4 regions of the Acetobacterium sp. MES1 genome follow, and region 3 is predicted to be linked to each of the others. Evidence: riboswitches for the same ligand, from Rfam matches in the RefSeq annotation. Region 3 holds a riboswitch; each other region holds the start of a gene.
The links. A riboswitch is a leader RNA that binds a small molecule or an ion and turns the genes downstream of it on or off. The one in region 3 is predicted to bind cyclic di-GMP.
Positions count from the first base shown of each region.

Region 1: another riboswitch for cyclic di-GMP. It lies ahead of BI182_RS11040 (glycosyl hydrolase family 28-related protein); the one in region 3 lies ahead of BI182_RS01205 (putative bifunctional diguanylate cyclase/phosphodiesterase).
Region 2: another riboswitch for cyclic di-GMP. It lies ahead of BI182_RS02680 (type II secretion system protein); the one in region 3 lies ahead of BI182_RS01205 (putative bifunctional diguanylate cyclase/phosphodiesterase).
Region 4: another riboswitch for cyclic di-GMP. It lies ahead of BI182_RS10625 (prepilin peptidase); the one in region 3 lies ahead of BI182_RS01205 (putative bifunctional diguanylate cyclase/phosphodiesterase).

Region 1 covers NZ_MJUY01000036.1:86,586-93,937, forward strand. The annotation lists gene BI182_RS11030 (nucleotide sugar dehydrogenase) at 1-957, opposite strand, end outside; gene BI182_RS11035 (NAD-dependent epimerase) at 983-1,996, opposite strand; gene BI182_RS11040 (glycosyl hydrolase family 28-related protein) at 2,216-3,796, opposite strand; cyclic di-GMP riboswitch class I at 3,809-3,883, opposite strand; cyclic di-GMP riboswitch class I at 3,917-3,992, opposite strand; cyclic di-GMP riboswitch class I at 4,057-4,132, opposite strand; gene aat (leucyl/phenylalanyl-tRNA--protein transferase) at 4,606-5,469, shown strand; gene BI182_RS11050 (WbqC family protein) at 5,492-6,358, opposite strand; gene BI182_RS17295 (WbqC family protein) at 6,401-6,664, opposite strand; gene BI182_RS11055 (WbqC family protein) at 6,573-7,112, opposite strand; gene BI182_RS11060 (lipopolysaccharide biosynthesis protein) at 7,114-7,352, opposite strand, start outside.
Region 2 covers NZ_MJUY01000009.1:7,531-14,882, forward strand. The annotation lists gene BI182_RS02670 (prepilin peptidase) at 1-467, opposite strand, end outside; gene BI182_RS02675 (hypothetical protein) at 486-884, opposite strand; gene BI182_RS02680 (type II secretion system protein) at 1,202-1,717, opposite strand; cyclic di-GMP riboswitch class I at 1,905-2,008, opposite strand; cyclic di-GMP riboswitch class I at 2,252-2,354, opposite strand; gene BI182_RS02685 (type IV pilus twitching motility protein PilT) at 2,543-3,595, opposite strand; gene BI182_RS02690 (GspE/PulE family protein) at 3,610-5,292, opposite strand; gene BI182_RS02695 (bifunctional diguanylate cyclase/phosphodiesterase) at 5,323-7,352, opposite strand, start outside.
Region 3 covers NZ_MJUY01000004.1:51,063-58,414, reverse strand. The annotation lists gene BI182_RS01215 (HD domain-containing protein) at 1-191, opposite strand, end outside; gene BI182_RS01210 (LiaF domain-containing protein) at 371-829, shown strand; gene BI182_RS01205 (putative bifunctional diguanylate cyclase/phosphodiesterase) at 871-2,376, opposite strand; cyclic di-GMP riboswitch class I at 2,404-2,479, opposite strand; gene BI182_RS01200 (glucose-6-phosphate isomerase) at 2,669-4,006, opposite strand; gene BI182_RS01195 (aldo/keto reductase) at 4,204-5,223, shown strand; gene BI182_RS01190 (glycerol dehydrogenase) at 5,312-6,409, opposite strand; gene clpB (ATP-dependent chaperone ClpB) at 6,648-7,352, opposite strand, start outside.
Region 4 covers NZ_MJUY01000036.1:4,989-12,340, reverse strand. The annotation lists gene BI182_RS10635 (DUF3793 family protein) at 1-427, opposite strand, end outside; gene BI182_RS10630 (DUF2325 domain-containing protein) at 430-762, opposite strand; cyclic di-GMP riboswitch class I at 1,248-1,332, shown strand; cyclic di-GMP riboswitch class I at 1,412-1,496, shown strand; gene BI182_RS10625 (prepilin peptidase) at 1,576-2,253, shown strand; gene BI182_RS10620 (Flp family type IVb pilin) at 2,310-2,477, shown strand; gene BI182_RS10615 (Flp family type IVb pilin) at 2,530-2,697, shown strand; gene BI182_RS10610 (Flp family type IVb pilin) at 2,754-2,921, shown strand; gene BI182_RS10605 (TadE/TadG family type IV pilus assembly protein) at 3,095-3,505, shown strand; gene BI182_RS10600 (pilus assembly protein TadG-related protein) at 3,506-4,540, shown strand; gene cpaB (Flp pilus assembly protein CpaB) at 4,609-5,280, shown strand; gene BI182_RS10590 (CpaE/TadZ family protein) at 5,356-6,489, shown strand; gene BI182_RS10585 (TadA family conjugal transfer-associated ATPase) at 6,520-7,352, shown strand, end outside.

The sequences.
Region 1 (7,352 bases), on a different contig from region 3:
TTGAATCGCCGATTCCCGAAAATTGTCAGAGTTTGTCTTCATTGTCAACCGATAAATCCCCACTATTTTCGGTTTTCTTTTGATTATCATATCTGCGATATGGTCTTTTCTGGTGCGATTGGCGTCCACAATTGCCGACATAATGTTCTGGGGAATATCAGCATAATTTGCGAGTAATTGCTTGGTGTCTTTTGGCAGACAGTAACCACCATAACCAAACGATGGATTGTTATAATAATTGCCAATTCGCGGGTCCAGGCACACTCCCTGGATAATATCATACGTATTAAGACCTCTTACCTCGGCATACGAATCCAATTCATTAAAATATGCAACCCGTAATGCTAAATAGGTATTTGCAAAAAGTTTTATCGCTTCAGCCTCAGTTGAATTTGTATAAAGAATTTGAATATCCTTTTTTAAAGCCCCCTGGGCCAGCAATTCAGCAAAAACGCGGGCCCGTTCTGACTGCTCACCGACAACAATTCTTGAGGGGTAAAGATTGTCATACAGCGCATGTCCTTCTCTTAAAAATTCCGGTGAAAAGATAATGTTTTCCGCTTCAAACTTTTCCTTTATAGCCTCTGTATATCCGACCGGTATGGTTGATTTTATGATCATTACTGCGTCAGGGTTGATCGCCAAAACATTGGCAATTACCGCTTCCACAGTTCTGGTATTAAAATGATTTTTTTCCGGATCATAGTTTGTCGGTGTCGAAATGATTACATACTCCGCATCTATGAACGCTTCATAATTATCTGTTGTTGCCCGCAAGTTCAGTTGTTTGGTTTTTAAATATTCTTCAATTTCATCATCAATAATTGGCGATTTTTTATTATTGATCATCTCGACTTTTTCTTTTAAAATATCAAGTGCAATAACCTCATTATTCTGTGCCAATAAAATGGCGTTCGACAAACCCACATATCCGGTACCGGCGATTGTTATCTTCATTTTCTTTTCCCCCGTCGTTATCGATTTATTGATCAATCTTATAATATTCTTTAAACCATTTGACAAACTTAGCTAAACCCTCTTCAATACTCGTAACAGGTCGAAAACCGATATCTTTTTCAAGATCGCTGATATCGGCATAGGTAATTAATACATCACCTGGTTGCATATCCATGTATATTTTTTCCGCTTTTATTCCCAGCTGATCTTCCAGAATCGTAATGAAACGCATTAACTCTACGGGGCTATTATTCCCGATATTATAAATCTTGTATGGAGCAAAACTTGAGCTTAAATCATTCTCCCTTTCATCCCAATTCTGATTGGCAATGGGAATTTTATCAATCAATTTGCTGATACATGCGACGATATCATCGATATAAGTAAAATCACGTTTCATTTTTCCGTGATTAAATACCTTAATCGGTTTTCCGGCTAGAATATCCTGAACAAAAGAAAAGTATGCCATATCAGGCCTTCCATATGGTCCATAAACCGTGAAAAACCGTAAGCCGGTTGTTGGAATATTGAACAGATGGCTGTAGGTATGGGCCATCAATTCGTTCGCTTTTTTAGTCGCAGCGTAAAGAGAAACCGGATGATCGACATTGTGATTGGTCGAAAATGGCACCTGTTTATTTCCACCATACACTGAGCTTGATGAGGCATAAAGAAGATGCTCCACTGGATAATTGCGACATGCTTCAAGGATATTCATAAATCCCACAAGGTTGGAATCCAGATAGGCATAAGGGTTAGTGATTGAATAACGGACGCCAGCTTGCGCAGCCAGATTAACCACATAGTCGGGTCGATGGGTTTCGAAAACTTGATCGACTGCAGCTTCATTTTTTAAATCCACTTGATAGAAACTAAACTTGCAATGATTTTTCAAGATAACCAAACGATCTTCTTTTAAGGATTGTTCGTAATAATCATTAAGATTGTCAATTCCAACTATTTGATGATTCTCGCCAAGCAATGAACTAGCTAAATGAAAACCAATGAAGCCTGCCACACCAGTAATTAGTATTTTCATTTTTACTCCGCCTTTTTCTCAAAACTTATTCATATTCCATTGTATGTATTTTACCCCTTTCAGCCGTAACTTACCACTATTTTAATGAATATTCATTCCGAAAAACCAGTTTTTCTTTTTTATCCTTTTGCAGCAAAAAAATAAGCCCTGCAAAAGCACGGCTTATTTTTTCTTGATCTTTTATTTTGTTTCAGAAATAATTCCAATTATTCTTTTTTCTTAATCAACCTTTGCTGTCAGCAGATTAAAATTATTGGTAGCCACGGAAAAATCAGAGCTGGAATTCAGTCGCTGGAATCCGCTGTAAGAATTATTGGACACTTGAATCTGGGTTCCTTCGGGATTATAAATCAGATAAGAGTAGGATGCGCCGCTATTGGTAAAGGTATTGTTTCGCAGCACGGCCTGTGATCCCACACCTCTGAATCCGATACCGTATTTGTCGATACTGCTGTACTGGAAGCTGGAGTTTTCAACCACGACATTGGTTGTCTTGGAAGTGCTGCTGGCACTGATTAACGGAATTTTATTGACATTTGTAACGTTCATTCCAGAGATCGTGGTATCCTTCACTTCTCCGATAAACCAGTACAATGCACCGGCCATCCCGGTTGAGTCAACGGTAACATTGCTAATACTTGCCTGATAGCTGTTGCCGATGCTGAATGCGCCAATATCGGTGGTTGTTGGCTTGGCACCACTGATGTTGACATCGCTGATGGTTAAGCTGTTGGCATCAGCAATTTTGAATCCCAGACCGCTGCCAGTGATGGTTAAGCCTTTAACTGTGACGTTATTGGCACCAGTATTGATGTGCATCCCGACAACGCTGTTCTTGACACGACAATTTTCAAAGACGATGTGATCCGGTGGGGTTGGGAATTTTTCATTACCAGCTACAGCAATACCGCCACCAGGGGCATTATTGAACTCGACGTTTCGAAACAGGAAATTGCTGTTATCGCCGCGAATATAAGCTGCATGAAGCCATTTTGTTCCGCCATCATTGGCGTTAAGAATACTGTCGGTCATGGTTAAGTTGTTAGTTCCGGAAATCTGAATGGGCATCCCGGTTTTATCAATTTTAAGATTGCTGACGGTGACTCCCTGGTTGCGGCTGCTTCCGGATTGTCCCATTTTCAGACCCACATACATACTGTCCATCGAAACATCTTTGATCGTCAGATTGCTGATGCCCTGGAAAAACATTCCCTGAACGTTACTGATCATGCTGTTGGCATAATAGTCGGCTCCAGCGATGGTGTTCTGGGATTTTAGTGTCAACCCTTCAAGGGTAACATTTGAAATGTATGAAGCCGGATTTGACCACAAAATATTTGCTACGGCTGACGGCTGTGGCGCCATGTACAAGGTAGCCCCATAACCGCTGATTCTGGTATTGTTCTTGACTTCCAGTTGACTGGTAACCACATAGGTTCCTGCCGGAATTGTCAAGGTAACGTTTTTACTGCTGGCATCATTAATGGCATTTTGAATCGCTGCCGTATCATTGGTGATGCCATCCCCTTTTGCGCCAAAATCTTTGACACTGACTCCCTGATTCACTGGTGTTGTTGGTGGTGTGACAACTGGTTCAGTCACTACGGGTTCAGTCACTACGGGTTCAGTCACTACGGGTTCAGTCACTACGGGTTCGGTCACCACGGGTTCGGTCACCACGGGTTGTGTAACTGTGACAGGTTTTTTAGGAGGTCTGACTCTGGCTGCAAATGCCGAATTTATTGGCATAACACTAAATAACACAAATAATGTGACTAAAAAAACAGATATTTTTTTCATGATGGTATTCCTTTCGGTAGCCGGCTGCCATTTTACAGGCCCTTAGCTTTGCGTCCCAACTTTTCAGTTGGTTTGCCTTTTTCGTTGAATAACGATGAATTGCAAATAAAAAACTTCCCTTTCGGTAACTGGCTGCCATTTTACAGGCCCTTTAGCTTTGCGTCCCTATTTTTCAACAGGTTTGCCTTTATCGTTGGAAAGTGATTCCACGATCAATATTAAAATTTTGTAATCGCTTTTTTTGAGTATGTTACCTTCCTTTCGGTAGCTGGCTGCCATTTTACAGGCCCTTTAGCTTTGCGTCTCTGACTTTCACCAAATTTGCTTTTATCGTAGAAAATAAACGGCACCTTAAACAACTCCCCAAATCAAATTGATTTGTTAAGTATTGTTTTATACGTTCCATTTTTTGAATCGCACTTACATACAATCTCTTAACTGAGCAAATATTCGAATATTAAAATATTTGCTTTTCTTGGGCTCACTATATCACATTTTTGGATACTAGTCAATGCCTTGTTTAACTTTTTTTAAATTTGTTTTTGCCAGAGCTTCAAAACCGTCACATGCGCTATATGTTGATGCCAGAAATATTCTGTTCCAAGATATGGTATCTCTTCGGATCAATTGCTATCCTTGCCAAAATGGCTTAATTGTCAGATATTTTTGATTTCAGAAATCGGTAGTTTGTGATGCAACTCATTTTATTTTTTTAACTTAACGCAGATAAATCACATTTTTGGGTAATAAATAAATGTACCCAATCAGTCTTTTTTTACACGAAACTTTGTATCGGGAGGCGCTAAATTATGTTTAAAAATTTTAAATCACAACTGATTAAAATGGATGCACGATTGTTCAATGGTACTCTCAAGGCATTTTATATAAAACATATCCAGTATAAAGGCAAAGCATATTTTTTAACCAAAGAATTATATTTTCCACCACATACAACTGCGAACAAGAGCGTCCGGATGGGTTCTGCTGGCGAATTATTAGCGGTTGGTGGCGATCTAAGCCCTGAACGAATTATTTTTGCTTTCAAAAATGGTATTTACCCATCATCACTTGTTGATCAGCCAATTTTATGGTGGACTTCAGAGATCCGTTGTGTTTTGTTTCCTGAGCATCTTCATATTTCAAAAGTCATGTGGCGTTTAATTAAGCACAACCATTTTCACCTGACCGTGGACAAAGCGTTTGATGATGTCATCAATGGCTGTACCGAATCCCGAGAAGCGTACACCTGGCTCACCCCTGACCGTAAAAAATCGTGTTGCACTTTACATGATTTAGGTTACAAACACTCCATCGAGGTTTGGCAAGATGGCAATCTGGTGGCCGGATTGTTTGGCTTCTCATGCGGCTCATATTTTTATATCTCTTCAATGTTTACACGTGTTAACCACGCTTCGAAATTTGCCATGATCGCCTTGACCATTCGACTGGAAGAATTGAACTGTACGATGATCGATTGCGGAACCTGGCCAACCGATCATCTCAAAAGCATGGGCGTCGTCACAATCGAGCGTGACGAGTTTCTGAAGCGATTAGACCAAAGCATCAATGTTCCTGCAATTATCAATAACTGGGAAGAGCTTTTTGAAAACTGGGACTTTTGCCAAGCCGTCAAAAATCACTTAGTAAAAAATAACCTCGATCCGATATCTTGAATTCTTTTAATGTCGCAATGATCTAATTGTGGCCTTCAACCAGGTCATATTCTGTTAGCATCGCTTTAATTCGATCCCTGGGATTAAACATCATCACATCAATGATCGATAAGTTTGGCACAAACTGATAATAAAATTGTCGGTATTCTAATGTCTCCCTCGTTTTAATAAATTTAAGTTCAATACCATTTTCTGCAAATTTACGTTTTGAATATAAATCCATTCCACCGATCGAATTTATGTAACGTTTTGCCTTCAATTCTTTGCACACATAAATAACTGAATCCTGATAATCTAGTTCCGGTGATAATAAAAAGGAGGATTCAATTAATATTTCTGTTTCAATGTCCAGAAATACACAAATTTCTTTTATACTATTCGTCAGGAACTCTGCAACGTTATTATTGCTAAAATTCACAATCACTTCAATTAAAGGATAAATCAATTTGAATTCCGGAGCTTTCCGGTATGAATTCACAATTTTATTCAGGAATGCACGACTTCCCCTTGGGTCAGATTGCATTACAAAGCTCCGTTTATTGATGTCGAGGAAAGAACTGTCTCGATTTAATGGTAATGTGATCAGTAAAGGTTCGCCATTTAATAAAATCCGGTTTCTGTTGATCCAGCCTTTCCTGATAAACTGCACATCATCTGCAATCACAAAATAATCTGAACAATTAATCATTTGAAAATATCCAATATAAGGAAATAAATAAGGTTGCATGATTGAAACATCCATTTTGATTCCTCGCTTTTTTTTCTTTGACTCGTTTTTACTTTCCGGGAAATTTGGGAGAATTTGATAAGAATTATCATGTAATTCTGCGCCTGCGTGACTTGCATTCATTTTGCACTCATTAAAAATGTGTTGTTGATAATCACTCATCAAAGGGATCTCCATTGCCAAAACCCGGTTCAGATTTCTCAGCTAAAATAACGAATAGTCATCCAGCATTCTGTTTATCTCTGTTGGTGAATTAAACATCATCACATCAATGATTGAAAGTTTTTCTTCAAATACCGGACGGCGTTGGGGATAGCGCTTTATCTTCACCGAGTGAAAATGTATTTTTATCCCAGACTTTTCGTATTTTTCAGGATTAAAAAATGAAAGCCCTCCAATCGGATTCCAGTATTCCTCCACATTTCCCAATTTTTTTGCAGATATTAAGGGCCCACTCATCCGGTTCATTGGCTGGCTCAATTTCCAGGTTCATTTGTGAAAAAATCTCTATATTTTTTTTGATCCCCAGATAATCACAAACACAGTTCATTGTATTATGATTTAAATAAGTAATACTTTCCGTATTAATCGCCAAAGCTCTTTCGACCACCGCCATGGTCTCCTTGTAGAAGGGGGCTTTTTTTTTATAGTGATTCAATTGGCAAAGGATATGATTTCGCCAGTCTTCGTTATTTCTGATTGACACATCTTTTATTTTTGCAAGGTGTGAAGCTTTTACCAGCGGTACGCAAATATATTGGACTCCTTCGCACGGTTTTAAAATTCGGTTTCTTTCAATCCACCCATGCCGAATAAACTGAACCGTATCAAACAAAATAAACCGATCAACCTGCTTTAACAAACTAAAATATCCCAGGTAGGGAAAAAAATAGGGTTGCATTATTCCAATGATCATCTTATTCACGCTTCCTTCGATTGTCCAACATCTCCTTTGCGGTGACCATTAGATATATCAGACATTCAAATTTAAGTAATTTTGCTATTCCAAAATAAATACAGATTCCGACACCTACCTGTAGTGTCAGGGTTATTAAAGGACTCATATTAAGCCATAAAAAACAATAGATAATCCCACCCATTGCCAAAGATAATAACAGCGATGGCATAACATCCTTCAATTGTTGTACATAACTGT
Region 2 (7,352 bases), on a different contig from region 3:
ATGACCCGGAACAGCAATCCGACTTCAGTGAAAACAAAAAAACTGAGCAGCGCCGGGGCCATCAGGGCGATGACCAGACCATTGGGAATAATCATTGTATCAAAATCGATCATCGTGATGCAGATTAAAATCGCCCCGGCGGCAAACACCACCAGCCACTGAAAGGAAAAACCGTAGACCGCAAAAATCAAAATCGCCAGCAGCCCGGTAAAAAGTTCGACTAACGGATAGCGGATGGATATGGACCCGCCGCAATCGGCACATTTGCCCCGCAGCCAGAGGTAGCTAAACAGCGGAATATTGTGATAGCCCTTGATCGGGGCATTACAGTTCGGGCAAAAGGAACGGCCGTTAGCCACCGAAATTTCCAGCGGCACCCGATAAATGACGACGTTAAGAAAACTGCCGATGACGATGCCGATGACAAAAATATAGAGATAAAGAATAAATTGAATCAGTGCAACCATCGGCGTTTTCCTTTCGCATTATTTTTCTTTGGTAACTTCAAGGTTTCCGGGGGAATAGCTGGTGACCCGTCCGCCCCGGCGATAGACAATATAATCGATGGTGGCATCCCGGTTTTCATCAACCACAGTGATGACCGCATCCTGATTGACCTCAACGCCAATATAATCAAGCAGATCATCCTGCACTGGCACCTGGTAGTGACCAGTCGCCGCCGACTCAATGGCTCTGGCCTGGGCGGCCAGATAGACCAGCCGGGCATTGGCGGCATTGGCGCTGTGCTGGCTACTCAGTACCAGACCGGCAATAATCACCACCACAAAAAACAGGATACTGACCACCGCCAGGGGAAACCCCCGATCAAAGGCGACCGGCTCGTTTTTGGCAGGAGGAAACTGATATTTGGCAATTGGGTTCACGGTTTACCTCCCGGAAATGTGAAGCTGCCAACCTTAAAATTTGACAGCAATGATTGACGACAAAACGTTGGTTCATTTTACCATGTGATCCGTCGGATTGGCTTAAAAGGATGTAAAGATTTGGCTTTTTTTAGTAGTGGACTCGCCGATTGACGCTGGTGTTGGTTTGCTTCATTGTCCCCACCTACTGAATATTTGATTTTTATGAACTGCTGAAATAAAAAAAATCTCCCTATCCCCGCAAACCCAATGACGGGTTTGCGCCTGGGAGGGAGGAGAAAATATCCTATGGCGCATAGGCTATCAACTTTATTTCACTACTCAAATTTTGAATTAGGCTTTAACGGATCCAAGACTTCTCCATCTCTTGTATATGTTACTTCTTTTACCTGTCCATCTGTACCAATTTTTACAACCCATAAAGAATCAGTAGCTCCAGCATCTTCACTCGCTTTAATATCCGTTCCCAGAAAAGTCAACATTTTTCTGGCCGCCTCAGGCAGAGCAGCAATTTCTGCATCTGTGTCCGCTCCTTTGAGCACATCAGATCCTAAATTTACCGCAATAGCACCTGCCGCTGCGGGAGTCGCTATATTTAGGTTAGTATTTGCATTAGCTTTGTCTTTTGCAAAATATTCTGTAGCGATTGCTTGCGCAGCTACATAAACTTCTCTCTGTTCTGCAATCGCCGCTTTCTTTTTAGCATCTTTGACAAATCCAATCATTGAAGGAATCGTAAATGCCGCCAACACCGCCAGGATCACCAATACCACAATAATTTCCACCAGGGTAAACCCTTTTCTGCTTCTCCGTATCTTATTAATCAGTTCCATGTTTTGCTCCTTATTTCGTTTTTTTTATGCTCTATATGATCATCTGCGCCAGCGATGATTTATATACTTATTTTTATATATGACTGATTGGTAAGTGATAATGATTATCTCACACTTCTCCTTAAGCTGCCTTAATCCCGCTCCATTATTGCCAAATTTTTTGTCAAAAAAAGCCGCACTCTCACCGTGCGGCAGCTGGCTGTCGTATCGTGGTGGTTTGGTGCCCTGACCACGGCTTTAGACCCTTTAGCTTTGCGTCCCAGGGTTTCCCCTGCTTTGCCTTTTTCGAATTTACATTAGTTTAATCTTAGTTGATAGTGATTAAAAAGTCAAGTTAATATTTTACATCTTCGTGACATATCCTTTGTATTTTAGATGACTCTTTTGCGGTTGAGTCATTGTTCTTTTTAGCCTTGTTTTGATTCGCTTGCGTTAGAAAGCGTAACAACCCTCATAAATTTGCCCGCTTTAAAAACCTGCCCGTCATTTCTATCCATCATTTCAACTTTTAGGCACAAAAAAAGCCACATCTCGTGTGGCAGCTGGCTGTCCTATTATCTGGCGTATAAACCGCCAGCATAACGTAGACCCTAAAGCTTTGCGTCACAGACTTTCATCTGATTTGCTCTTCGCTCTCTTAGGGTAATTCTTTTTCAATTAAAAGTCAAGCTAATCTTTTTATAAATTTTTAATGGGATAAGGTGGTTTTTTAGCCAAGTGTTTTTAATTTGTTCATTTTATGAACAGGTTCTGAATTTTCAACCGTGTTGTGGGCGGTCACGGACCGCCCCTACAAATTATAACTGACGTTATTTTAATAACAGGCTATCGCCCAAAATACTGGTTAAACTCCTGCTTGTCGCTGGCCCACTCAAGGCCGACCTCGTAGCTGATTTTCTGGTCGCGGACCAGCATCGCCAAATCGGCATTGAGGGTTTTCATCCCATCCCGGCCACCGGTTTGCATCACCGAAGCCAGTTGGTGGGTTTTGTTTTCACGGATCAGGTTTAAGACCGCATCGGTGCCAATCAGCACCTCCAGGGCGGCCATCCGGCCCTCGCCGCTAGCCAGGGGCACCAGCTGCTGGGTAACGACCCCTTTTAAAATGCTGGACAGCTGGGTGCGGATCTGCTGTTGGCTGTGGGGCGGAAAAACGTCAATGATTCGGTCGATGGTATTGGCGGCGCCAATGGTATGCAGGGTCGACAGCACCAGATGGCCGGTTTCAGCGGCGGTGACGGCGGCCGATACCGTTTCGTAGTCCCGCATTTCGCCCACCAGAATAACATCCGGGTCTTCCCGCAGCGACGACCGCAGGGCGGCGGCAAAGGAGCTGGCATCGACCCCGATTTCCCGCTGATGAACAATGCTGTGCTTGTGTGTATGCTTATACTCCACCGGGTCTTCAATGGTTAAGATATGGACCGCCCGGTTGGTATTGATATAGTCAATCATCGAGGCCAGGGTGGTTGATTTCCCGCTGCCAGTGGGCCCGGTAATCAGAATCAGCCCCCGGGGCTCCGATGCCAGCTTGCGGATAATCGGTGGCAGCTTGAGTTCCTCAAAGCTGGGGATGGTATCGTTAAGCAGGCGGATGGCGGCGGCATAGCTGCCCTGCTGTTTATAGATATTGACCCGTTGCCGCAGCCCTTCCGGGGTAACATGGCAAAAATCCAGGTCACTTCCATCTTCCAGCTTTTTGCGCTCCGCCGGGGTCAGGATGCTAAAAATCAGCTGTTCAATCAGCTGCGGGTTGTGCTCAAAATCACTCTGATAGAGGCGACCGTTTTTTCTAAAAACCGGGGGCAGGTCCCGGGATAAATGAATGTCCGAACAGTCGTTGCGGCGACCATAGTTGACCAGATCTAAAAAACGCATTCTCAGGCTCCTCCCTATTCCACATAGTATGATAATTTAAGAAATTCTTCCATCGAGGTAATCCCCTGGATGGTCAGATTAGCAACACTTTTTCTCAGCGGAATCAGCTTCCCGGTTTGTTCCACATAGTTATAAATATCCTCAATCGGTTCTTTTCGGGAAATCAGATTGCGGATGGTTTTATCAATCGCCAAAATTTCATGGATGGCAGTTCTGCCTTTATAGCCGGTATTATTACAAATATGGCAGCCCCGGCCCCGGTAGAGGGTGGTCAGCCGGGGTTCTCCCAGCAGCTCTCTTTCAATTTCTGAAGCGACATAGGCTTCGCGGCAGTTGGGACAGATTTTCTTGACCAATCGTTGGGCTACCACCCCGGTCAGGGAGTTGGCCACCAGATAGGGCTCGACGCCCATGTCCTGGAGCCGAACTACCGCCGACACGGCGTCGTTGGTATGGAGGGTGGACAGCACCAGATGGCCGGTAATGGCCGAACGGACAGCAATCGAGGCGGTTTCGGTGTCCCGAGTTTCACCGACCATGATAATGTCAGGATCCTGCCGCAGGATCGAGCGGAGTCCCACATCAAAGGTCAGCCCGGCCAAAATATTGACCTGGGTCTGATTGATCTTGGGCAGGTTTCGTTCCACCGGATCTTCGATGGTGGCAATATTGACATTTCGCTGACTGAGCATTTCCAAAATCATATAAAGGGTGGTGGTTTTGCCACTACCGGTGGGGCCGGTAATATAGACCACCCCATGGGGGCTTTGCAGCATCTGGAGGATTTTCTGATAATCCCCATCGTTCATCCCGAATTGACCGGCATGATCCAGGGGGACGTTCATGCTTAAAAACCGCATGACCATTTTTTCGCCGTAGACGGTGGGAATACTGGAGCTGCGGACATTCATTTCAACCCCATCGATGCGGATCCGGAAATGGCCATCCTGGGGTACCCGGCGCTCGGCAATATCCAAATTGGAAAGAATCTTGATTCGGGCAATCAGCGACTGATGAAGATTATTGGCCAGGGTCAAATAATCAACAATCAGGCCATCGATCCGCAACCGGATAATGGTTTCTTTTTCAAAGGGCTCAATATGAATGTCACTGGCCCCGGCATTATGGCCTTTTAACAAGACCGAATTAACCAGATTGACAATCGGGGCGTCGCCCTCATTGGTGAGGATATCCTCAACAAAAGACAGGCTGCTGCCCTCGACGGTTTTGTTGGCAGCTTTGGCAGCTTTTTTGGCTTCAATTTCGGTATAGGTTTTGCGGATGGTCTCGAGAATCACTTCCCGGGTGGCCAGCACCACATCGATGTTCATATTAGTAATCAGCCGCAGGTCCTCAATGGCATAAAAATCGAGGGGATCATTCATGGCCACCACCAGGTGGTTATTTTCTTCGCCAATGGGAATCAGGGTATATTTAAAGGCGATATTCTGGGGAATTTTTGCGGCGGCTTCCAGATCGATGGGAGTATCGTTTAAATCCAGCACCAGTACATTCAGCCGTTTGGACAGAGCCGTCAGCAGCTGATCCTCGGTGACATAACCATATTCAACCAGGATCGCTCCCAGTCGCTTGCTTTTATCGACTTTCTGATAGGCCAGGGCTTCCTGAAGCTGTTCTTCCCGGATAAAGCCGGCGTTAATTAAGATATCACCAATACGAATGTTCTTAGTTTCCATTATCTTCCTTTTCCAATACCTTCCGGCATTTTAAAAAATCTGTTCTTCGAATTCAAAAACCGTCATCGGTTTGCCAAAATAATAACCCTGGATGATATCGCATCCGAGCGATCGCAGCAGATCGACTTCGGCTTCGGTTTCGATCCCTTCAGCGACGACGGTCATCCCCAGTTTTTTAATCATCTTGATAGTGGATTCCACCACAATCAGATTCTGCTCCCGCTTGAGATGACTGTTGAAAAAACCCTGATCCATTTTAATGACATCCAGGGGTAAATTACCCAGCAGATTGATTGAGGAGTAACCGGAGCCAAAATCATCCATGGCCATTTTAAAACCGTAAAGACGAAAAGCTTCGCCGATCTCAATCATTCGATCAACATTTTCAAAAATGCTGGATTCGGTCAGCTCGATTTCCAGATTGCTGCGCTTGATCCGATACTGATTGGTAATGTTTAAAACCCGTTCAACAAAATCGCTCTGTTTAAGATTCTTACGGGAAAGATTAACAGAAATGGAAATTTCCGGATAACCGTCTGTTTCCCAGCGTTTCAGAATGCGACATACTTCTTCCAGCATAAACATATCCAGCTTTTTAATAAACCCGGTTTGTTCAAAAATGGGAATAAACTCCCCGGGTGAGATCAGCCCTTTGTGGGGGTTTCGCCAGCGTACCAGGGCTTCACAACCACAATAGCGGTTGGTGTGGAGGTTGTACTTGGGCTGCAGATACATTTCAAACTCCTGGTTTTCCAGGGCATCTTCCATCTGATCGATAATTTCTTTTTCATCGCCAATTTTTTTCCGGAAAGCATCGGAATAGAAAAACCAACGCTGGTTCTCCGCCGTCTTGGCAGCAATCCGGGCCATGTTGGCCTTTTCCCGGATTTTTTCCAGATTCCCGGTTTTATCTTCAATGATATAAATGCCAAAATGACAGGACAGCTTTTCCTTAATCCCGATAGTCTCTCGCCTGTCATTTAAAATCTGGATAAATTCTTTAATCCGCCGGATTATTTTATCCTGATCGTCACAGACGCAAAGAATCGCAAAATGATCGCCCGAGACCCGGGCATAGGTTTCCTGTTTGGCCATCCGCTTTTCCAGAATCCCAACCACCAGTCGCAACACCTGATCGCCCTTTTCATGGCCATACTCTTCATTAATAAAACGGAAGCGGTCAATGTCAAAGGTTAACAAGGCACATTGATTGCAGTTTTTTGATTCCAGAATTTCCGTAGCTTCCTGTTTGAATTTTTGCCAGTTGTTACCGCCGGTGACCTCGTCCACATAGGCAACCCGCTCTAGCCGTCGCTTGGAGCGGTATTGAAAAATCAGAATGATCACAAACAACAAAGTCATCGCCAGCAGCGCCGCAACAATCAGCGAAAAGGAATACCAGCTGATCTGCCGGGTTTGGGTGCTGACCACCTGGGTTGGTACCACAGTCATCATATACCAGTCATTGATAGCCAACGGTTTATAAATAGTATGCCGTTCCATTCCCCCATAAAAGCTGGTAAAACTGCCACTTTTACCGGCGGCCATGTTGGCTGCAATGGTCTCGAAAGTGCCGCCATCCCGCAGCTCGGCTTTTTGCATGCGCTCCAGCACATTCTCAAAGTCGCCGGGGCTATTGGCATGCGTCGAGGTGACCACTGCATCGCCATTGGCCTTGACAATATAGGAATAACCCTGACCCGCAAAGCTTTCCACTTCCAGATATTTTTTTAAATCTTCGGTGTTGACCGAAGCCAGTACCAGTCCCACCACCTCGGTGCCCCGGTAAATCGGGACGGCATAAACATTGATGGGCTTGTCATCGGTGTAATCGTTGATAGTATCAGAAACAGTTGCTTTGCCATTGATGGCTTCCTTAAAATAATCCCGTTCTGCCACATTCACTGACAAACCATCGGTTGTCAGTGATGTACCATCCGGCAACGCAATCCCCATCCGTTTATAGTGTCCTTTTGAAGCCTGCAGCGTGATCAAGTTCAGCATGGCATTTTGATCATAGTCGCCATGGGCTTCGATCAGCCGGGCAGTGGTCTCCAGAT
Region 3 (7,352 bases):
CCCCGGGCAATGGAGGCATAATCCATACCTAAAAATCTGGCTACGCGATAGGAGTAATATCCAACTGCGACTGAATGTTCATACAAACCATTGCCATGGTGATCAATTTCTCTTAATTTTTGGAATTCACTGTGTGTTATAATATCGCCAACAATGGTTTCAAACTCATCATAATACTTTTTTGTTTCCATTGAGACCTTTCATTTGCTCTTATTTATTCAGCAATGCTGAACAGATGCTTCGAATATTATAGCATAATACCTTTATTTTTAGTTAAAATTATCGGAGATGTTCTTTAAAAAAACAAAAAAAGATACGGTTCTTCTTAAAATCATGGTAAACTGATTAAAAAGAACAGGAAGGATCAATCATGAAGATAAAAAACATACTCATCGGAACCAGTGTTATTTTGGCCACCAGCGTGGCGCTTTATCACGCCGGTGTGATAAAAAAGGCCAAAACATTTGAAGACAGTCTGGATAAGAGTCCCAAATCGCTGGATGAAGCCGTTCTCTATGGCGGAAAAATGAAAGATTACCAAAAGCAAACGATGCAGGACATAAAAATCGGAGCCTTCTTTGGGGGCATGCAGCTTGATTTTTCAGAGGTGATCACCGAAAAAGATGCGTATCGCATGGATATCAACATCGTTAATGGTGGCCTAAACATCATTGTTCCTGACAACTTCCGGCTAAAAATTGTTGATACCTGTAAATTTGGCGGAATTGCCGATCACACGGTTTGTATCGATCCCGATCATTCAGTGGCCCTCTCGGTTTTTGCCGACATTACCTGTGGTGGTCTGAATTTTGAAAATCCTTCAGAATAATCATCGCCTGCGATAAACACTTAAAAAAACTGAAATCCAGCCTAAGCTGATTTCAGTTTTTCTTTGACAAGATCTTCAAATTCAAACACATTCATGGGCTTGGCATAGAAAAATCCCTGAGCAATGTCGCACCCCTTCTCTTTAAGAAACTCCACCTGTTCCCGGGTTTCCACCCCTTCAGCCACGGTAATCAGATCCAGATCCTTGGCCATGTTCAACATACTGGTAATGATCTTCTCTCCCCGGGCATTATCCGTCGATTCGCTGAAAAAAGCCTTGTCCAATTTTAAAATATCCGCTGGTAGGTTTTTTAAGGTGTTGAGAGATGAATAGGCCCGACCAAAATCATCAATGGAAATATGAAATCCAAAATCTTTTAAATGATTCATAATCTCAACCATCTGGACATCATTATTAAAAATCGTACCTTCGGTCAGCTCAATTTCGATCATTTTAGGATCGATCTGATAACGATTGGTAATAGCCAGCAATTCTTCCGGTAACAGCATATTTTCCAGATGAAGCCGGGAAAAATTAACCGAAATAATCATATTGGTCAGTTGATCCATTTCTTTTTGCCATTTGGCCAGTAGCTTGCACACCGCTTCAAACATATAGGTATCAATTTTTTTGACAAACCCATTTTTTTCAAACAAGGGAATAAATTCATTGGGTGGCAGCATCCCCCGCTCGGGATCATTCCAGCGCACCAGCGCCTCGGCACCAATAATCTGTTCGTCCGAAAACAGATATTTGGGCTGAAGATAAACTTCAAATTCGCCACTTGCCAATGCTTTTTCCATTCGGTTTTCAATTTCATTTTCAAGAATCAGTGCAACCCGCATGGATTCTTCATAAAATGCATAGCTAATCTGGGAATTATCTTTGATCGACCGTTTTGCCATATTGGCACGATCACTAAGCGCACTAATATCCAACTCCGTTTCGCCAATCAGATAGATACCCATAGAGATGCTGACGATGAATTTCTGAGAGTAACTATTGATTTTGCGAATTAAATTTTCCAGCCTCTGAGAAAACTCTCCATAGCCCTCATAGTTCATTAAAATACAAAAATTATCGGTGGCCATTCGGGCAAAAAGCTCTTCTTCATTGAGATACTTTTCTAATATTTTTGCGATAGCAGTGAGGATTTCATTACCGGTCTGGTGCCCGTATAAGTCATTGATGGCCTTAAACTTATCGATATCAAAGATAACCATCGCATAATCAAGGCTATTATCTGTGTCCAGGATTCGTTCACACTCCTTTTTAAACGTGATCCAGTTGGGGCAACCCGTTAAAAAATCAAAATCCTGGAGCTGCTTAAGCCGCTGGATTTCTTTTTTAAAGGTACCGATGGCAAGATTACTGCTTAAACTGATCACAAAGAGACCCATAAACGCCAGACCATAGAGAAGCGTCCCCAGAATTATCTCGTAAGACTCCTGAGTTAAAGCCACAAAATTAATGAAGCCCATCATCATGACCAAAAAAAACAACGCAAAGCTGAGAATTAAAAACTTTTTTTCGTCATATTTCTTCACCATTACCTCCTAAATCGTTAAATCTATTTGAGTAACTGGCTGACTTAAGAAAGTCCCTTTAGCTTTGCGTCACTATTTCACAACAGTTTTGCCCTGTAATTCAGTATTTTTTATGCCGAAGAACCATATTTTTTGGCGTTTTTTCAGGAACGTTAATCGACAATTTGTATTATTTTTTTTAATATTGTATCACAATTGTAACGATCTGTCGTGTGCTAAATATTCAATTTTTCATTCTTTCGTTGCCACTATCGCAAAGAATAGCCGATTCTTTTGTGGACGCTGTGATTGTCTATAGCCGTTCTTCCAATTCGGCAGTCAGATCTTCATAACCAGGCTTATGCAGCAAGGCAAACATATTCTTTTTATAGGCTTCCACTCCGGGCTGATCAAAAGGATTAACCCCCAGTAAATAACCATTTAAGCCACAGGCTTTTTCGAAAAAATAAATCAGTTTGCCAATATGAAAGGCATCCAGTTTTTTAAGTCGGATGATCCCATTGGGGACTCCGCCATCAACATGAGCCAGCAGGGTGCCCATAAAGGCTTTTTCATTGACAGCATCGATTTCCCAGCCGGTGAGGTAGTTAAGTCCTTCCAGATTCTTTTCGTCCCGGAAAACTTTGAGATCCGATTGATCCGCTTCGATGACAATTACGGTTTCAAAATGGTTTTTGGGACCATCCTGAATCATCTGCCCCAGCGAATGGAGATCGGTGGAAAAATGCGCCGAAGCCGGAAAAAGACCCTTGCCATCTTTACCGTCACTTTCACCAAATAATTGTTTCCACCACTCTGCCAGATACTCCAGAGAGGGATCATAATCCACTAATATTTCAATATTCTTGCTGCGGTTGTAAAGGACATTCCGATACAATGCATATTGGAAACAGGGGTTTTTTTCAAACTCCGGTTTGTTATACTCCTCATAGCCAGATTTTCCACCGTCCATCAGCGCATCAATATCAATCCCCGCTGCTGCAATGGGCAGCAAACCGACGGCGGTATAAACGGAGTAACGACCGCCAATATCATCGGGAATCACGAAGGTTTCGTAGCCTTCTTCATCAGCCATAAACTTTAAGGCTCCCCGGGCGGCATCCGTTGTCACAAAGATCCGCTCCTGTGCCCCCGCTTTGCCATACTTATCTTCCAAAAACTGTTTGAAAAACCGAAAGGCGATGGCCGGTTCCGTGGTTGTCCCGGATTTCGAAATAACATTGACACAGACATCCTGATCCGCAAGCAGTGCCAGCAACTTTTCCAGATATTTTCCACTGATATTCTGACCGGCAAAATATATTTTAGGGGCTTTTCGTACTGCTCGGGGTTCTTCATTATAAAAAGGGCTGGTCAGGGCTGTAATGACTGCTTTTGCGCCTAAATAGGAACCACCGATACCAATCACCACCAACGCATCGCAACGCTCTTTAATTTTTTCGGCGGCCTCTTTAATCCGGACAAATTCATCCTGATCATATTTGATCGGATAGTCCACCCAGCCCAGAAAATCATTGCCCACCCCAGTTTTATTGTTCAAGTCATCATTGGCTTGAGCCAACTGTTGATAGCGGCTTTCAAACTCACTGGAATCTATATTTGCATAAGAGAGATCGAAACGAATACTCATAATTCTTACCTTCTTTCTTAACTATTAACATAGTTTCATTTTACACCATCAGCGATTGGAGTGTCAATTAATGTTCATCTACCAACCTGAAAGAAAGTTGAAATGCAACGGATCTTTGAGCCAATTCCCGCATAACAGATGACTTTTGTGATTTGATATGATAAAATGGGCAAAACCAAGAAAAGAAGAGGTGTAAAATGGAAACGCGAGTACTGGGACAAACCGGATTAGAAGTATCCCTTATTGGCTTTGGTGGCATTCCAATCCAACGCTGTAACCAATGGGAAGTTGACGAAATTGTTGAAAACCTTATTGAAGAAGGCGTTAATTTTATTGACACTGCCAGAGCTTACACCAACAGTGAAGAAATGATCGGGGAAGCATTGAAACAATGGGGTCGGGAACATTTTTACCTGGCTACAAAAACCCCAAAACTCAGCTATGATGAGGTAATGGCTGATGTTAAAACCAGTCTGGCCGAGTTACAAACCGATACCATCGATTTGTATCAGTTCCATAATGCCAAAACGATGACCGATTATGAAACTATTATGAGCCCCGGGGGTGGATATGATGCGCTGGTCGACTGTAAAAAACAGGGGCTGATTAAACATATCGGCATTACCTCCCACTCTTATGAAGTTCTCGATCGTGCTCTGGATGAGGATAAATTTGAGACCATTCAGTTTCCTTATAATATTGTCGAAAACCGTGGCGGACCGCTCTTTGAAAAAGCCAAATCAAAAAATGTCGGGGTCATTATTATGAAACCACTGGCTGGCGGCGCTTTTATCCACGCTAATTACGCCCTGCGCTGGGTAGCTGAAAATCCCAATATTTCAGTATTGATCCCTGGCATGGATTCAGTCAAACAGGTTCTAAAAAATACCCGAGTCGGCAACGATTTTGTGCCGCTGACCGATGACGAACGAGAAACCCTTGAAGCCGATGCCAAGGCACTGGGAAAAACATTCTGTCGCCGTTGCGGTTATTGCGCCCCCTGTCCCCAGGGCATTGACATCCCAATGCAGTTTATTGTTGAAGGTTATTACCGCCGCTACGATCTTGAGGAATGGGCCCTGGATCGTTATCGCAGCTTTGTTGCCAATGCGTCAGACTGTATCCAGTGCGGCGAATGCGAACCCCGGTGTCCCTATGATCTGCCCATCCGGGATATGCTCAAAAAAACCCGAGACCTGTTTGACCCGCTGCTCTAGTGTCTCCATCCCGCAACGCTGTTAAAAAGGCCACAATCCCCCAACTGGTGAGATTGTGACCTTTTTTATTTTCATATATTTTGCTTTCTTAGTCACACAGGTATAAGCGACCCAAGGCATCGGCTGCCATAATCGCAGCGTATACGGTGTCGGCATCGACATCAAAAGGCATATTATGAATCGTTTCGGCAGGATCTGTCGCTGCAACTGCCACTGCCATGATTTTTTCCGGGGTTGGTTCGGTGCACCCGAGTTCACCCAGCGTAATTGGCAAGCCAACAGATAAACAGAAATCAATCACTTCTTCAATATCTTCCATGGAGCGGTTTTCCATCACCAATTGAACCAGGGTTCCGAAGGCAACTTTTTCACCATGATACATATGGTGGCACTCCGGTAATACGGTTAAACCGTTATGTATGGCATGACAAGCAGCCAGGCCGCCACTTTCAAACCCAACCCCGCTGAGGTAGGTATTGGCTTCAATAACATTTTCCACCGCCGGAGTACAGCTTGCCGCTTCAACCGCCAGCTTTGCTTTCAAGCCATCTTCAATTAAAATATCATAGCATAATTTTGCCAAAGCCAAAGCGGATTTAGTCGGATGTGCACCTGACATGGTGGTTCCGTTGGAAACCACGGTGGCCTGGGCTTCAAAATAGGTAGCCAATGCGTCTCCCATCCCAGCGACAAAAAGTCGGGCTGGAGCCGCTTTGATGATGTCAGTATCCATCACGACAATCTCAGGGTTTTTAGGTAGAACCAGATATTCATCAAAAACGCCGTCTTCGGTATAAATAACGGATAAAGCTGAACAGGGCGCATCAGTGGAAGCAATGGATGGTGCAATCACGACTGGCAGTTTTTCATAATGGGCTGTCGCTTTGGCTGTATCCAGGGTTTTTCCGCCACCAATACCAACAACCACGTCACAACCTTGGGCTTTGACGATTTCCTGGAGACGGGCAATTTCAACCTTTGAACACTCACCGTTAAACTTTTCGGGCGTGAATTTAATTCCCGCTGCTTCGAAACTGGCTTTCAATTCCTCCGCTTTGGTTCGCATCATGGTGCCGCTCATTAAAACAAGCGCAGATGTTCCAAATTTTCCAACATGTTCCGGCAATTTACCAACTTCTCCGGCACCTTGAACATAACGGCTGGGAGACATAATAATCTTTTGCATTTTCTACCTCCGAAAATTTTTTTCGTTATTATTATATCAAATAATTCCAGCTATGAATTCGTTATCATCTAAAAAAAACAGGCCAGCGCTGATACTATTTCTGGTCTGATTTTATTTTTTTAACCGGTTCTTAATGCAATTGGTAATTTTTTGTTCCAAGCTATAACTATTTCAATCAAGCATCCTGCACCAAAAAAAGACCAACCAACCCGAAGCGGGTCAGTTGATCTCTTTTACTTTAGGCCATATAGAATTCCCCGTTGGGATCGACATCGATGGTAATAGCCTGACCTTCGTGGACATTGCCCTTGATAATTTCTTTACCAACCATGGTTTCGATGTGTTTTTGCAGGTAGCGTTTCAGCGGTCGGGCCCCATAGGCCGGGTCAAAACCCATGTCGATAACGGCATCGATCGCTTCCTTAGTCAGCGTAACCGTGATGCGGCGTTCTTCCAGGCGTTTTTGCAAATCGTTTAAAAGCAGGGTGACAATCTGGCTGATCGCTTTCTTGTTGAGTGGTTTGTAAAGCACAATTTCATCAATTCGATTTAAAAACTCCGGTCGGAAATAGCTCTTTAATAATTCCATCACAGCCGCCTCTGTTTCTTCGGTAATTTCACCAGACGTATTGATCCCTTCCAGTAAATATTCCGAACCGATGTTGGAGGTCATGATGATGATGGTGTTTTTAAAATCGACGGTGCGCCCCTGGGAATCAGTAATCCGGCCATCATCGAGGATCTGTAGCAGGATATTAAAAACATCTTTATGGGCTTTTTCAATCTCATCCAGCAAAATTACACTATAGGGTTTGCGACGAACTGCTTCGGTGAGCTGTCCACCTTCTTCATAACCAACATATCCCGGAGGTGCCCCGATTAGGCGGGATACCGAAAATTTTTCCATGTACTCACTCATGTCAATCCGGATCATATTTTCTTC
Region 4 (7,352 bases), on a different contig from region 3:
CACAATATTTACAGTTTTTTCCTTCATGCTCGATAAATCCCTGAACATCTTCAAACGGATAACTTAAAAACAAGCCAATCTCGTGAGGGAATTCACTGGAATTTTGAATCCGTTTAGATAAAAATTCCAGGCAAGACTTCAAATCATCGGTATGATAGCCAATATTCTGAAGAAAGCTGTCCACCCGGGGACATGAAAAATCTTTAAGCAGTCGACTTTCACGATAAACATAAATTAAAACCCGACTGGCATTTATCCTCAGTACCTCCAGATAGACACCACGAGCATTCAACATATCATTACACTGATCCAGCTGCTCTGCGAGTTGGCAATAGCTGGTAAATGGATAACTGAATAAATTACCAGTTTTCATTCCGGCCAATGTAGGCGAGCAGTGGCGTATCATTTCTCTCTCGAATTTACTCATGACTACATCTTCCGGGTCTGCGATTTTAAAACACACCCATCGCAATTCTTACATTGAGCACAATGCTCTTCCAGAATGTTTCGTAATGCAGCCAAACTGCTGCTATGTGACCGTGCCAGGGGTAAATTAAGTCTTTTTGCCTCATCGGTCGCACAGTTTACCATTTTATGAGAAACCGTCCCAGTAAATAATACAATCAAATCTGGGACGCCGATTTTCTTTTTCATCGCACCCTGCATTTGGGTGAAAACCTTAGCCCGGCAATCATATTCTTTGCATAAATCTTTATATTGATAAATCATGCGATCATTTCCGCCAATAATAACAATGCTCATTAGGTGCCCTCCATCCCCTTGTGTTAGTTATAACTAACTGATTATAACTTATCACAATTCGGAGCAGCTGTCAATTATTTTTAAATATTTATTAAGGAATTATTATTGGTTTTTATGGCTGACTACAAAGCTCATATTTAAATATTATACCGCATAAATCAACATACAGTATTTTAAGCATTGACTTTATATTGATTAACAGTTTTCGCGAAATAACATTGATCATCAAAAAAACGGCTGCAACATTAGATTATTATAATACAATTGATGATTGATAATAATATCACAAAATTGCACAACAATATTAATCAAAAGTCGAGTGATGCACAAGAAACATCGGCGCATATAATGAATATCTTATATTTAATGTCAGTAGTAATCTAAAGTATTTTGAGCAAAATATTACTGCTGCAAATATAATAAAAAAAATAATTCGCAAAATATTCACTTGACAATTGATAATATATGCCTTATCATGATGCCAATAGAATATTTAGCAAACTTATCGAAAGGTAAGGACGCAAAGCTTTAGGGTCTAAGTAATTATTTATATGACAGCCAGTTGCACAACCACATTTTTTAATGATGATTATAATGCAACGTGTCAATGCGTTGTTTTTTTATTCTATACGATTCAGTTATTGGTCAATTTAATATTTGGCAAACTTATCGAAAGGTAAGGACGCAAAGCTATAGGGTCTAAATAAGTATTTATATGACAGCCAGTTGCAGATTATAGGTGTATTTAATTCGCCTTAATTGCAACGAGTAAATCGTTGCTTTTTTATTGCAAAAAACGAATGGAGGATACTGATGGATCAATTACTGATAACTGCAGAAGTTTTTATGATTGGAGCAGTGACTGGCGTATTAATGAAAGAAGCGACTGATTATTTAGTCAGACAGCGAGTCAAGACCTTGACTAACCATCAGTTGTCCGGCAATGTTACAAAAACAATCTTTTGGGCGATGCTTAACGCAACCATCTGGTTGATCTTTGTAAAGCTCAACGGACTTGAACCAAAAACATTGGAATGTATGTTGCTCTTTTCAATCTGTGTCATTCTTTCTGCTGTAGACATCAGCATTAAAAAAATCCCCAATGAGCTGGTATTAATGACGATATTCGTGGGCGGTGCCTTCATCATTACCGGGCAACCGATTGCCAGTATTGGAATGAATATCTTTGGTTTAGTAATTGGTTTTATTATATTCTTTTTACCAGCAATAATTGGAAAGGGCGCTGGTTGGGGAGACGTAAAATATGCCGCTGCGGTTGGTTTTTGTTTGGGTGTTTATGGAATAATTTCTGCGATTATGATAATGACTTTCTTTCTGATGATCTATACAGCATACCTGATCATTAGACGAAAAGGTAATTTGAAATCAAAGGTTGCCCTGGGACCGTTTATGGCTTCCAGTTTTGTATCCGTATTAATTTTAAATTTTAACAACACAAATTATCTGATAGATTTTGGAATGTTGTTTTAAACCAAGGCAAACTTGGTATCGATTACGTAAAATTTATTAAAAAGGGAGAAGAAAAAATGAAAAACGGATTATCACGCATGATCAGAGAAGAAGATGGACAGGGCATGGTTGAATATGGCTTAATTATCGCCGGGATTGCATTGGCTGCCATTGCCGCCATTTGGTTATTGGGACCCCAAATCGGGCAAATGTTTACAGATATCGGCACTCAGTTAGCAGCATAATGATTCTAATTAGTTTGACTAACAAATATAAAATATTGAAGGAGAAACTGAAATGAAAAATCAATTGATGCACATGATCAGAGAAGAAGACGGACAGGGTATGGTTGAGTATGGTTTGATTATTGCCGGGATTGCATTGGCTGCCATTGCTGCCATCTGGTTACTGGGTCCACAAATTGGTCAGTTCTTTACCGATATCGGTACTCAATTAGCGGCTTAAACGATAATAGATCAATAGAAATTTATCGAAGATACTAATTAAAAGGAGTAAATAAAATGAAAAACGTATTATCACGCATGATTAGAGAAGAAGATGGACAGGGTATGGTTGAGTATGGTTTGATTATTGCCGGGATTGCATTGGCTGCCATTGCTGCCATCTGGTTACTGGGCCCTCAAATCGGTCAATTCTTTACGGATATCGGAACCCAATTAGCAGCATAAAGCCTATAGGTAGTTATTGTGTTTACTGTGAAGAAACCAGTGGCATATTGGCAACGTCAAAGTGGAGATTTCTGCCGGACGTAATCAATATGCCTTTTTTAATCGGCTAAACGATCTGCTCCAGTTACAGTTAAATAAATCAGATCTTCAGGATGAATGATCAGGGAGGAAACATGTTTGCAAACATAATCAAACGGATAAAAAAAGAAGACGGGCAAGCAATTGTTGAGCTTGCTATCACCCTGCCAATTTTGATTATGATTTTGTGCGCAATTATCGATTTTGGTTGGCTGTTTATGAATCAGAACAGTATTGATTATGCCGCAAGAGAAGGCGCACGCTATGCAATCGTTCATTCAACCAGTAAGACAGCAATTGAAGAGCATATTCGGACAATTGCTCCTGAGAACATTGCCGACACTGTAGACATCAGCATCACGTTTACAAATACATCAAACCCCCGTCTTGGTGATGTAATCATCGTTATCAGCGATGATGTGAATATATTGACTCCAATTGTTGGTGTTTTTGTTCAGGGTGAAACCATGAATCTTTCTTCATCCTGTACCATGAAGGTGGAGTAAATGAGACAGATAATGAACTTATTAAAAAAATTTCCCTATAGACAGATAAAAAAATCCGAACAAGGTGATGCGTTGATTATTGTGGCCGTTTCGATGGTATTTATTATGGGAATGCTGGCATTGGTAATCGATCTGGGGTTGGCGTTTTTAAGTACTGGAGAACAGCAAAAAGCTGCGGATGCAGCCGTATATTCATCCGGGCGGTTACTACCCATCGAAACGGGAAACACCACCAAGGTCAATCAGATTAAAGAGAGTGCCATTAATTATGCCGATCTTAATGGTTTTCCGGATTTAACGCCTGAGGATGTCATTCTGGGGAAAATCAGTAATGGTCAATATACTGAAATTCGTGTTACTGTTGATAATACGGTACCGATGTATTTTGCCAAAATATTTGGAGTCGATTATTTGGACCTTACCCGAACGGCTGTGGCAAAACTGTCGCCAGTTATCAGAACCACTGGGGTGGCACCAATTGGCTTGACGAAAGAGGAAATGGAATTAAGGTTGGCCAGCAATAACCTGACGCACGTAACTTTGAAATACGGGGAAAAAAATGTTTGGAGCGATTCCCCATCCTTTTTTGGAGCACTTGATCTCGATGGCCAAGGAGGGGGGGCCAGCGATTATCGGATTTGGATTACCCAGGGTTATGCCGGTGAAATCAGTGTTGGTGATGTTCTCTTAAAAGAAATGGGAAACATGGAAGGACCTACTTTTCAGGGCTTTGATGAACGTTACAACGGTTGTACCCATTTTGGTGCGCTCAGCGGCGGTGTTGGCTGCACTACTGATAATTTCGAACCGACATGCCCGAGAATTGTCAAGGTGCCCATTTACTCGTATACGGTTGATAAACAAACCGTTGTAGTGGAGGGATTTGCCGCGTTTCTTCTGGAAAATCAAACTGATAAAGGTGAAATCACTGGTTCATTCTTAAATATGGTGTCAAATGGCGCTTCTTCTGGAAGTAACGTCGGGGAAGGAACCGATGGGGATTTTGGATTATATAATTTGATCCTTTCCGAATAATTAATAATTACCGGTATTTTGGGTAAATACCATTTATAAACCCATTAATCAGTTGAATGGAGAAATCGATGAAAAAACTCGTAATAATTGCATTGATCGTATCGGTGATCACCGGATTTGCAGTTTTTCAATTTGCAATCTCTCTGCAAAAAGGCAAAGACCAGGCGACACAGCCCGTTGTTTTGGCAACTCAAGCCATTCCCAAAGGAACCGTCATTGAAAAAGAGATGCTAACAACCGAAGAAGTACCAATTGAGATGGTTCACCAACTGTCAATTGCCAATCCGGAGGATGTTCTGGGGCGTATCACCAAGGAGAACATTGAGGCCAATGAACAGATCCTGACCAGTCGTTTAAGTGATACCAATCAGGAAAATAATAATTTATCCTACGCCATTGAACCAAATTATCGGGCCCTGACCATTCTGGTCGATGAAGAAAAAGGGGTAGGTGGATATTTAGTCAAGGGAGATCGTGTTGATCTTGTCACTATTTGGATCACAAAAGAAAATGGTGTCGTTTCACAATATGTTGTCGAGAATATCGAAATCCTGGAAATTGGCCCAATAAGCACTGGCGACAAAGGCGGGGAATACACCTCAGTAACGGTATCGGTACCAGCAACTGAGGTCGAGAAAGTTACCTATGCGCTGTCAATCGATCAAACACCGAAGTATCGTCTGGTACTCCGCTCACCAGTTGACAAGGCCATTTTGGGTCCAAAGCCGTTCATGCCTTAATCTAATTCGGCAATAAATAATAATTCATATATTATAGAAAAAAATGGGGTAAACGCCATAGAAAAGATAAAGGTAATGATTGTCGGAAATAATGACAATCGGATCTATGAAATTAAAAGCCTGCTTCGCAGTGACAGCGTGGCATTTATCGGTTTCTCAAAACAGGATGAAAATGTTCTGGAGAAAGCCATCAGTTTGAAACCCCATGTGCTGATTATTCAATGTGAAGATGACTACAAAGCAGCCATCGATTTGGCTGAAAAAATATATATCCGAATTCCCGGATGTGCAGTAATTCTTATCTGTGACAGTTTTGATGTAAGCATGATCGAAAAAGTCATGTTGGCCGGGATCCGCAAAGTACTACAGTTCCCCATTGATGCTGAAACGTTACAGGAAAACATCGAATTGGCTCATTACATGGAAAAATCCCGTTTGGAAAATGCGGATATCACGGCATCCAATAATATGCAATCCCGGATTATCACGGTATTTGGTGCCAAAGGCGGGATTGGCAAGACAACCATTGCCATAAATTTAGCGGTATCGCTGGCAAAAATGGGTAAAAAGGTCGCGGTAATCGATGCTGATCTCCAATTTGGCGATGTCAATGTTTACTTTGATATTGACCCTAAGGATACAATTTCCGAATTATCCCAGGGCAACGATGCTGGTGATATTGACGCCATCAAACGGATGATGGCCTTGCATTTTTCTGGGGTCAGCATTGTCTGTGCCCCCAAAAGCCCCGAATATGCCGAATATGTAACCCCTAAAAACATCGAAACCATGATTAATACCATGCGGCCCTTTTATGACTATATTCTGATTGATACCGCACCGGTGTTTAGTGACATTACCATGGCAGCCATCGAGAATTCAAACTTGGTGCTGCTGGTTACTGTTCAGGATATCTCAACCTTGCGCAATACCAAAATTACTCTTAATATTCTAGAGTCCCTGCAACAGAAAGAAAAAACAGAACTGGTGATCAATCGGTTAACAAAGGGATTGATCAGCTTAAAAGATATGCAGCGGGTGTTAAATGAACCAGTTAAGAACACCATCGTTTTTGATTTCAAGACAGCAACGACTGCTCATAATAAGGGAATCCCCATTGTCTTGGACGCACCGAAGTCGGAAATTAGCAAAAACCTAAAAAAGCTGGCGCAATATATCGTCAATACCATTGACCATCGAGTTAGTTAAAAAGAAAGAATCGATAAAAGAGGTAAAAAAATGGGACTGCTGGAAAGAATGGAACAACAACGGCTGGGACAAAAAGACAAGGCCCAGGAAGAAGGGAAAAAAGACATTATCCATGTTGATATTCATCAGGATCTGAAAAATCGGGTTCATCAGGAAGTAATTAATGAAATCAATAGCAGTAAGGTTGACACGGTCGGCAAAGAAAATCCCATCGAAATCCTGCGAATCCTGGAAAATGTCATGGCGGTTGAAGCGGAAAATGTCAACCGCCTGGATCGCAGCCGTATTACCGAAGAATTACTCAATGAGATTATCGGCTATGGACCGCTGGAAGTGCTTTTAAATGATCCGGATATTTCCGAGATCATGGTTAACGGTTATAACCGGGTCTATATTGAAAAAAAAGGGAAGATTCAATTATCGCCGGTGGTTTTCAAGGACAATCAGCATGTGATGAACGTGATTGACCGGATTGTATCTTCGGTAGGCCGTCACATCGATGAGTCCAGTCCGATGGTCGATGCCCGGTTAAAAGATGGTTCCCGGGTCAACGTGGTGATTCCACCGCTTTCTCTGGTCGGGCCGGTTATTACCATTCGAAAATTCTCCAAAAAACCAATTACCACTGATCAATTATTGGGTTTTGGATCAATATCAAAAAAAATGCTGTCGTTTTTGGAAGCCTGTGTTAAGGGCAAACTGAATATTATTGTATCCGGTGGAACCGGCAGCGGGAAAACAACCATGCTCAATGTGCTTTCCAGCTTTATTCCGGATAACGAACGGATTATCACCATTGAGGATTCGGCCGAACTGCGGCTGTTACAGGATCATGTGATTACCCTGGAAAGTCGGCCATCCAA